DNA from 3 places in the Streptomyces sp. NPDC107765 genome. Region 2 is predicted to be linked to each of the others. Evidence: predicted binding sites of a transcription regulator. Region 2 holds the regulator's gene; each other region holds the start of a gene.
What was found. Region 2 encodes HrcA, which represses chaperone genes, less so after heat shock. Its sites were predicted from a motif close to TTNGCACTCNGNNNNNCNGAGTGCNAA; they were not measured.

Region 1 (3,275 bases), on a different contig from region 2:
CACGGCCACCACTGACGTCCGCAGGGCCACGGCGGCGGGCCGCCCCGCAATGTGGCCAACATCTCCAAGCAACCCAAGGAAAAGCGGGTGAAGCACTGGTCAATCCCAGGGCTTCACCCGCTCGGGCCTGTACAATGAAGAAGGAACAACAGACGAACCACCTCTGCCTGATGCAGAGCTGGCGCGACCGCTCGGCGGCCGCGGTCCCCTGCCACCTGCAGCCACCCTCTCGGGGTGCGGACCACGCGGTATCACTCGGTCCAGCGCGAGAGGACAGCTCTCGGCGCGTACCCGTGACGACCTCGCGGCGACGCGCTACCAGGCGGCAGAAAGGCCCGGCCGTGGCATCCGCGGTCAAGCACTCCCGTCCCGGTTACGGACAACTGCTCCGCACCCCTGGTGCGTGGACCTTCCTCCTGCCCGGCTTCCTGGCCCGGCAGCCGTTCGCGATGCTGACCATCGGCATCGTGCTGCTCGTCCAGTCCACCACCGGCTCCTACGGCACCGCCGGCGCGGTCTCGGCCGCCACCGGTGTCTCGATGGCACTGTTCGCCCCGCAGAGCGGCAAGCTCGCCGACCGTTTCGGTCAGCGCGCGGTGCTGATCCCCGGCATCCTCGTGCACACCGCCGGTGTCGCGGCGCTGATCGTCCTGGCCCTGGCGCACGCCCCCCTGTGGGCGCTGCTCGCCGTGGCCGTCCCCACGGGCGCCTCGACTCCGCAGGTCGGCCCGATGGTGCGGGCCCGCTGGGCGTCCCGGCTCGGCGGCAGCCCGCTGATGCCGACGGCGGCCGCCTTCGAGTCGGTGACCGACGAGTTCACCTTCGTGGTCGGCCCGGTCCTGGCGACCGCGCTGTGCACCGGCATCCACCCGGCCGCCGGCCTGATCGCCGAGGCCGTACTGACCCTGGCCGGCGGCCTGCTCTTCGCCTCCCAGCGCCGCACCCAGCCGCCCGTCCACCGGGCGCAGACCGACGACCGGCCGCGCGTCTCGGCCCTGTCGGTCCCCGGCGTCCGCGTGCTGATCGTGGCGTTCCTCGGCATCGGCGCCGTCTTCGGCGGCATGCAGGTCTCGCTGACCGCGTTCACCCAGGCCATCGGCCAGCCCGGCATCAACGGCCTGCTCTACGGAATCTTCGCCGGCGGCAACATGCTCGCCGGGATCGCCTGCGGCGCCATCGCCTGGAAGGTCGGCCCGCGCCGCCGGCTGCTGGTCGCCTACGGGCTGCTGGCGCTGGCCACCACCCCGCTGTGGGCGGTGACCGCGGTACCGCTGCTGGGCGCCGTCGGCCTGGTCGTCGGTCTCTGCATCGCCCCCGCCCTGATCACCGGCTACACCCTGGTGGAGTCCCTGGTCCCGGCCGCGGCACGCACGGAGGCGTTCACCTGGCTGACCGGCGCGGTCGCCCTGGGCCAGGCCGTCGCCGCCACCTCCGCCGGCCAGCTCACCGACCGCTTCAGCCCCAGCACCGGCTTCCTGGTCCCCCTGGCCGGAACGGCCCTGGCCCTGGTGGTGCTGCTGGCCCTGCGCGCCCACCTGCTGCCGCGCTCCTCGTCCGACGCGGCCGACGCGGACCGGCGGGACACGGCGTCCGGGGCCGACTCCGGCGCCGGAACGGGCACGGCGGCCGAGGACCGCGGGCGGGAGCTGGCGAACGCCTGAGGGGGCGAGCGCGGACGGGTGCGGACGGGTGCGGCGACGGGTGCCGGTGGGGGCCGGCGGGCGGCTGGCCGGGTTCCGGCGAGCGCCCGCCGCCGTCCGTCACGGACCGGCCCCGGACGTGGGGTCGGTCACCGTCTGCCCGGTCGCAGTGGACTGACGCGCCGGAATACTGCAATATGGAGCGTCGTTAGCACTCATCGAGTGAGAGTGCCAGGAGGAAGTCAAGTGCCGACCTACCAGTACCAGTGCACCGCGTGCGGCGAGGGCCTTGAGGCGGTGCAGAAGTTCACCGACGACGCGCTGACGGAGTGCCCCAGCTGCAACGGACGCCTGAAGAAGGTGTTCTCCGCGGTCGGCATCGTCTTCAAGGGTTCCGGCTTCTACCGCAACGACAGCCGCGGCTCGTCGTCCAGCAGCAGCCCCGCGAAGAGCTCCTCCTCGTCGAGCACGACGTCGTCCTCGGACTCCGCCGGCTCCTCGTCGAGCAGCTCCGGCTCCGACAGCAAGCCGTCCGCGCCCGCCACGTCGTCCTCCGGAAGCGCGTCGAGCACCAGCTCCGCCGCCTGAGCCTGACCGGCAGCGCCGGCAGTCCGGCAGGGCCGGCAGACCGGTAGTCCGGCAGCACAGACACCTTCGGGCCCCGCCGTCATCGGACGGCGGGGCCTGCTGCATGCCGGTCCGCTGCATTCCGGTCGCTGGGTTCCGGTTCGCTCCATGCGGGTCCGCTCCATTCCGGTCCGCTGCCGCCTCCGGCTCGCTGCCGCCTCGGTCCGCTGTTGTCTCCGTTCCGCTGTCGTCTCCGGTCCGCTGCCGCCTCGATCGGCTGCATGCACGCCCCCGGGGTGGCGGATCTCGTGGTGGCCGCCCCCGCTAAGGTGACCGCCATGGCTGACGCGGAAATAGGCGTAATAGGCGGTTCGGGCTTCTACTCCTTCCTCGACGACGTGACCGAGATCACGGTCGATACCCCGTACGGTCGCCCCAGCGACTCGGTGTTCCTCGGCGAGATCGCCGGCCGCCAGGTCGCCTTCCTCCCCCGGCACGGCCGCGACCACCGCCTCCCGCCGCACCGCATCAACTACCGCGCCAACCTGTGGGCGCTGCGCTCGCTCGGCGTACGCCAGGTCCTCGGCCCGTGCGCGGTCGGCGGGCTGCGCCCCGAATACGGCCCCGGCACGCTGCTGGTCCCCGACCAGCTCGTGGACCGCACCAAGGCCCGCGTCCAGACCTACTTCGACGGCGAGCCGCTGCCCGACGGGAGCGTCCCCAACGTCGTCCACCTGACGTTCGCCGACCCTTACTGCCCCGCCGGCCGCCAGGCCGCCCTCGCCGCCGCCCGCGGCCGCGAGTGGGAACCGGTCGACGGCGGCACGCTCGTCGTCATCGAGGGCCCGCGCTTCTCGACCCGCGCCGAATCCCGCTGGCACGCCGCCCAGGGCTGGTCCGTGGTCGGGATGACCGGTCACCCCGAGGCGGTCCTGGCCCGCGAACTGACCCTCTGCTACACCTCGTTGACCCTGGTCACCGACTTGGACGCGGGCACCGAGACCGGCGACGGCGTCTCCCACGAGGAAGTCCTCCAGGTCTTCGCCCAGAATGTCGGCCGGCTCCGCG
Region 2 (3,275 bases):
TCCCGCTGGGCGCGGACGAAGGCGGCGTCCACCACGGCGCCGTGGCCGGGTACGTACCGCGCGTCGTCGCCGCCGAGGGCCAGCAGCCGGTCCAGCGCGGCGGGCCACTGCCGGGGCAGCGCGTCGGGGCCGGCGCTCGGTTCGCCGGACTCCTCGACCAGGTCGCCGCAGAAGACGATCTCCGCCTCGCCGTGCCGGCCCGGCACCAGGACGGCCAGGTCGTGGGCGGTGTGGCCGGGCCCGACGTTGGCGAGCAGCACCTGCCGGTCGCCGAGCTCGACGGTCAGCTGGCCGTGGACGGGGTGGTGCGGCACGACCAGCAGGTCGGCGGCCTCCGCGGCCGCGTCCCGGTCGACGCCGTGCCGGACGGCGTCGTGCCGCAGCGCGTCCTTGTCACGGCGGAACAACTCGGCGAGACCGGCCGCGCCGAACACCGCGACCCCGGCGAAGGCGGCGGTGCCCAGCACATGATCGAAGTGCGGATGGGTGAGCGCGACATGCGTCACTTCCCGGCCCAGCACACCGCGGATCGACCGGCGCAGGTCCGCGCCGTCGCGCAGGGTCGCGCCGGTGTCGACGATCATGACCCCGGCCGACCCGGCGATCACCCCCACGGTCTCGTCCCAGCCCGGCATACGGCGCCTGGCGACACCGTCACCGAGCCGTTCCCACCCGGCCTCTTCCCAAGCTGTGCGCATACCGAGACGCTAGCTCCATCGCGATAGCGTTGCCCGGCAGATCGCCCGAAGAAGGTCATCGGGTGCGTGCTCCGCGCGGCCACCCTTGCCGTGGTCGTGCTACCCGGCCGTACACTGGCTCAGGGTCTGGCACTCGGCCCGGGTGAGTGCCAGGAGAGCAACGAGACGGCGACTGCCGGCTGGAGGTGCGCGGGATGCTCAGTGAACGCAGGCTCGAAGTGCTGCGCGCCATCGTCCAGGACTACGTCGGGACGGAGGAGCCGGTCGGCTCCAAGGCACTCACGGAGCGCCATCAGCTCGGGGTGTCCCCGGCGACGGTCCGCAACGACATGGCGGCCCTGGAGGAAGAGGGCTTCATCGCCCAGCCGCACACCAGCGCCGGGCGGATCCCGACGGACAAGGGCTACCGCCTCTTCGTCGACAAGCTGGCCGGCGTGAAGCCGCTGTCCAGCCCCGAGCGGCGGGCGATCCAGAACTTCCTCGACGGCGCGGTCGACCTCGACGACGTGGTGGGGCGCACGGTCCGGCTGCTGGCGCAGCTGACCCGGCAGGTCGCGGTCGTGCAGTACCCGTCCCTGACGCGGTCCACGGTCCGGCACGTCGAGCTGCTGGCGCTGGCCCCGGCCCGGCTGATGCTCGTCCTGATCACCGACACCGGACGGGTCGAGCAGCGGCTCATCGACTGCCAGACGCCGTTCTCCGAGACCTCGCTGGCGGACCTGCGGGCGCGGCTGAACAGCCGGGTCGTGGGACGCCGTTTCGCGGATGTGCCCCAGTTGGTGCAGGATCTCCCGGAGTCCTTCGAGCAGGACGACCGCGGCACGGTCTCGACAGTGCTGTCGGTGTTGCTGGAAACTCTGGTGGAAGAGACCGAAGAGCGGCTGATGATCGGCGGCACCGCCAATCTCACGCGCTTCGGGCACGACTTCCCCCTGACCATCCGTCCCGTGCTGGAGGCGCTGGAGGAGCACGTGGTGCTGCTCAAGCTCCTCGGCGAAGCCAAGGACTCGGGCATGACCGTACGTATCGGGCATGAGAATGCCCATGAAGGCCTGACGTCCACATCGGTCGTCACGGTCGGCTACGGTTCGGGCGACGAGGCAGTCGCCAAACTCGGCGTGGTCGGACCGACCCGCATGGACTACCCCGGAACGATGGGAGCGGTACGCGCAGTGGCACGTTACGTCGGACAAATCCTCGCGGAGTCGTAAGTGGCCACGGATTACTACTCGGTCCTCGGCATCAGCCGTGACGCCTCGCAGGACCAGATCAAGAAGGCCTTCCGTCGGCTGGCGCGCGAGCTGCACCCGGACGTGAACCCGGACCCGAAGACCCAGGAGCGGTTCAAGGAGATCAACGCCGCTTACGAGGTCCTGTCGGATCCGCAGAAAAAGCAGGTCTACGACCTGGGCGGCGACCCGCTCTCGCAGGCCGGCGGCGGTGGCGCGGGCGGCTTCGGGGCCGGCTTCGGCAACTTCTCCGACATCATGGACGCGTTCTTCGGCACGGCGTCGCAGCGCGGTCCGCGCTCGCGCACCCGTCGCGGCCAGGACGCCATGATCCGGCTCGACATCGAGCTGAACGAGGCGGCCTTCGGCACGACCAAGGACATCCAGGTCGACACCGCCGTGGTCTGCACGACCTGCAGCGGCGAGGGCGCCGCCCCCGGCACCTCGGCGCAGACCTGTGACATGTGCCGCGGCCGCGGTGAGGTCTCGCAGGTCACCCGGTCCTTCCTGGGCCAGGTCATGACGTCCCGCCCGTGCCCGCAGTGCCAGGGCTTCGGCACGGTCGTGCCGACGCCGTGCCCGGAGTGCGCGGGCGACGGCCGGATCCGCTCCCGCCGCACGCTGACCGTCAAGATCCCGGCCGGTGTCGACAACGGCACCCGGATCCAGCTCGCCGGCGAGGGCGAGGTCGGCCCCGGCGGCGGCCCGGCCGGCGATCTCTACGTCGAGATCCACGAGCTGCCGCACCCGGTCTTCCAGCGGCGCGGCGACGATCTGCACTGCACGGTCACCATCCCGATGACAGCGGCGTCGCTGGGCACGAAATGCCCGCTGGAGACGCTGGACGGGGTGGAGGAGATCGATGTCCGGCCCGGTACGCAGTCCGGCCAGTCGATCCCGCTGCACCAGCGCGGTGTGACCCATCTGCGCGGCAACGGCCGGGGCGACCTGATCGTCCACGTCGAGGTCCAGACGCCGACCAAGCTCGACCCGGAGCAGGAGGAGCTGCTGCGGCGGCTCGCCAAGCTGCGCGGCGAGGAACGCCCGACGGGCCAGTTCCAGCCGGGTCAGCAGGGGCTGTTCTCGCGCCTGAAGGACGCGTTCAACGGGCGGTAGGCGGTCGGCGGCCGGCCACGCGTGAGCGGGCGGCAGGCCGTACGCGAGCAGGAACGCGTCAGAGCGTGAGGTGCCGGGCGGGATACGGAATACCCGCCCGGCACCTCGACGTTGTGGCCCCGCAGGGGGGCCTCGCATCCCCTAGGGGATCTGTTCGATCACCCCCTACGGGCCCCGGCCCCGGCCCCGTCCCCCCGCCGAGCCCCTGATGCGGGGTGCCGGGGCGTCCCGT
Region 3 (3,275 bases), on a different contig from region 2:
CCCGCGTACCGCAGAGCCGCTTCCCCCGCGTGCCGCGGCGGCACCGCATGGTCATCGCCTCGCGCCCGTCCCCCCTGCCGGTTCGCGTTCCGCTCCTGCCCGGACATGATCAGTTGCCGCCCACATCGGACCTGATCAGACCTCTACGCACCCTGGCTCGCACGAACACTCCTTCGTTTGCGATCACAGGGGGCGCGGCCACCCCGAGACCCTTGACCGTGACTGTTCATAGCCGATCCGGTGCACAGCGTAACCGCCGTGCCGTCCTCACCCCGAGAAGCTCAGGGCACGGCGGCGGGCCGGGGCGCAAACGCCGTCGGGGCGGCACCCCCTGGGAGGAGGGTGCCGCCCCGACGTTCAGGACGGGTGATCCGGGAGGATCAGCGCGTTCTGGTCCAGCGGGCCGGAGGTCCGGCGCGGTGGATCAGAAGTCCATGTCACCGCCCGGCATGCCGCCCGGAGCGGCCGCGGCGGCCTTCTCCGGCTTGTCGGCGATGACGGCCTCGGTGGTGAGGAAGAGCGCCGCGATGGAGGCGGCGTTCTGCAGCGCGGAGCGGGTGACCTTGGCCGGGTCGATGATGCCCTCGGCGACCATGTCGACGTACTCGCCGGTGGCGGCGTTCAGACCGTGGCCGACGGCCAGGTTGCGCACCTTCTCCACCACGACGCCGCCCTCAAGGCCGGCGTTGACCGAGATCTGCTTCAGCGGGGCCTCCAGGGCCAGCTTCACAGCCGCGGCACCGGTGGCCTCGTCACCGTCCAGCTCGATCTTCTCGAAGACCGAGGAGGCCTGCAGCAGGGCCACGCCACCGCCGGCGACGATGCCCTCCTCGACGGCCGCCTTCGCGTTGCGGACGGCGTCCTCGATGCGGTGCTTGCGCTCCTTGAGCTCGACCTCGGTGGCGGCACCGGCCTTGATGACGGCCACGCCGCCGGCCAGCTTCGCCAGACGCTCCTGGAGCTTCTCGCGGTCGTAGTCCGAGTCGCTGTTCTCGATCTCGGCGCGGATCTGGTTGACCCGGCCCTGGACCTGCTCGCTGTCACCGGCACCGTCGACGATGGTGGTCTCGTCCTTGGTGATGACGACCTTGCGGGCGCGGCCGAGCAGGTCGAGACCGGCGTTCTCGAGCTTGAGGCCGACCTCCTCGGAGATGACGGTGCCACCGGTGAGGATGGCGATGTCGCCGAGCATGGCCTTGCGGCGGTCACCGAAGCCCGGGGCCTTGACGGCGACGGACTTGAAGGTGCCACGGATCTTGTTGACGACCAGGGTCGACAGGGCCTCGCCCTCGACGTCCTCGGCGATGATCAGCAGCGGCTTGCCGGACTGCATGACCTTCTCCAGGAGCGGCAGCAGGTCCTTCACGTTGCCGATCTTGGAGTTGACGATGAGGATGTACGGGTCGTCGAGCGACGCCTCCATACGCTCCATGTCGGTGGCGAAGTACGCCGAGATGTAGCCCTTGTCGAAGCGCATACCCTCGGTGAGCTCCAGCTCCAGACCGAAGGTCTGGGACTCCTCGACGGTGATGACGCCTTCCTTGCCGACCTTGTCCATGGCCTCGGCGATCAGCTCGCCGATCTGGGTGTCGGCGGCGGAGATGGAGGCGGTGGAGGCGATCTGCTCCTTGGTCTCCACGTCCTTCGCCTGCTCCAGCAGGGCGGCGGAGACGGCCTCGACGGCCTTCTCGATACCGCGCTTCAGGGCCATCGGGTTGGCACCGGCGGCGACGTTGCGCAGGCCCTCGCGGACCAGGGCCTGGGCCAGGACGGTCGCGGTCGTCGTGCCGTCACCGGCGACGTCGTCCGTCTTCTTCGCGACCTCCTTGACCAGCTCGGCGCCGATCTTCTCGTACGGGTCCTCGAGCTCGATCTCCTTGGCGATGGACACACCATCGTTGGTGATCGTGGGGGCGCCCCACTTCTTCTCGAGGACGACGTTGCGGCCCTTGGGGCCGAGGGTGACCTTGACGGCGTCGGCGAGCTGGTTCATCCCGCGCTCGAGACCGCGCCGTGCCTCCTCGTCGAACGCGATGATCTTGGCCATGTGAAGTGGTCCTCCCGGACTGGGGTGGATTGCTCCGGACCGCGCTGGCGCCCGCGACGGACGACCTGCAAGCCTGTGTGGTTCCTTGCCCCACCCGGCCTGCGGGCCTCACCGACCCGGTCCTTCGTTGTCACTCTCACTGGGAGAGTGCTAACGCAATGATTAGCACTCGGGGCATGTGAGTGCAAGCCGTTCAGGGCGTGGCCACCCGTCGAGGGGCGGCAGCCGGGAGGTCCGCCCCTTGGGTCGCACGGCAGAAGGCCCGTACCCCTTCAGGGGTACGGGCCTTCACAACGCAGCAGTCGGTCGGCGCCTCAGCCGGCCACCCGGACCATGTCCGCCTGCGGCCCCTTCTGGCCCTGCGAGATCTCGAACTCGACCCGCTGGCCCTCCTCAAGGGTGCGGTAGCCGTCCATCTGGATCGCGCTGTAGTGGACGAATACATCCGCACCACCGTCGACCGCGATGAAGCCGTACCCCTTCTCCGCGTTGAACCACTTGACGGTGCCCTGAGCCATGCCTAACTCCCCTATTACTGGCCCTTGCGCAGGACCGCACTCCGCGGACCCGGGTCAGACCTCACCCCGCGAAAGGCCCGTGGGGTGTGCGCCGGAACGCGTCGACCGCCGCTGAATGTATCTGGACCGATGCCCAGCGCAACAGGTCAATCGGACGAGAATTCTGGCACCGGAGAATCGGCTATATGCGGCGAAATCGCGATTCTCCCGGGCAACCCGGGCCGGGCATAGACGTGCCTAACCGACAAATGCCGCACACACTTTGAGCACAACTCGGCACGGTTTCTTATGCGCTCGGCATACCCCGGGACATATACACCGAGGAGATCGCCACAATGCTATCCCCTTTCACGAAACGGAATTGCCCCGTCCGATTTCGATGGACGGGGCAATTCCGGTCAAGCGGGGGAAGAGATGGCGCAAATCCACGCCTGTTCGATCAACGTCCGGATGATCCCGCGCGCCAGGAGGGGCCGCGGATCAAGAATCGGGACGGAAGGTCAGCACCCTCCGGCGACCGCGGGGATGATCGAGACGCCCGCGCCCTCCGGCGTCGGCGTCTGGAGGCCCTGCTCGAAGCGGACGTCGTCATCGTTGACGTAGACGTTCACGAAGCGCCGCAGCTTGCCGGCGTCGTCGAGCACCCGGGCCGCGATGCCCTGGTGGTTCTTCTCCAGGTCGGCGATCACCTCGGAGAGGGTCGCGCCCTC

Region 1: the regulator HrcA is predicted to act here: its motif matches at 1,849-1,875, upstream of ACZ7MX_RS15670 (FmdB family zinc ribbon protein).
Region 3: the regulator HrcA is predicted to act here: its motif matches at 2,175-2,201, upstream of groL (chaperonin GroEL).

The regions. Positions count from the first base shown of each region.
Region 1 is NZ_JBVKBL010000005.1:372,195-375,469, reverse strand. Features, by position in the region: gene ACZ7MX_RS15680 (potassium/proton antiporter) at 1-15, shown strand, start outside; gene ACZ7MX_RS15675 (MFS transporter) at 342-1,661, shown strand; gene ACZ7MX_RS15670 (FmdB family zinc ribbon protein) at 1,887-2,228, shown strand; gene ACZ7MX_RS15665 (S-methyl-5'-thioadenosine phosphorylase) at 2,546-3,275, shown strand, end outside.
Region 2 is NZ_JBVKBL010000008.1:357,862-361,136, reverse strand. Features, by position in the region: gene ACZ7MX_RS21950 (MBL fold metallo-hydrolase) at 1-698, opposite strand, end outside; gene hrcA (heat-inducible transcriptional repressor HrcA) at 893-1,909, shown strand; gene dnaJ (molecular chaperone DnaJ) at 1,910-3,043, shown strand.
Region 3 is NZ_JBVKBL010000002.1:773,524-776,798, forward strand. Features, by position in the region: gene ACZ7MX_RS07865 (DUF998 domain-containing protein) at 1-44, opposite strand, end outside; gene groL (chaperonin GroEL) at 425-2,047, opposite strand; gene ACZ7MX_RS07875 (cold-shock protein) at 2,362-2,565, opposite strand; gene ACZ7MX_RS07880 (MoaD/ThiS family protein) at 3,066-3,275, opposite strand, start outside.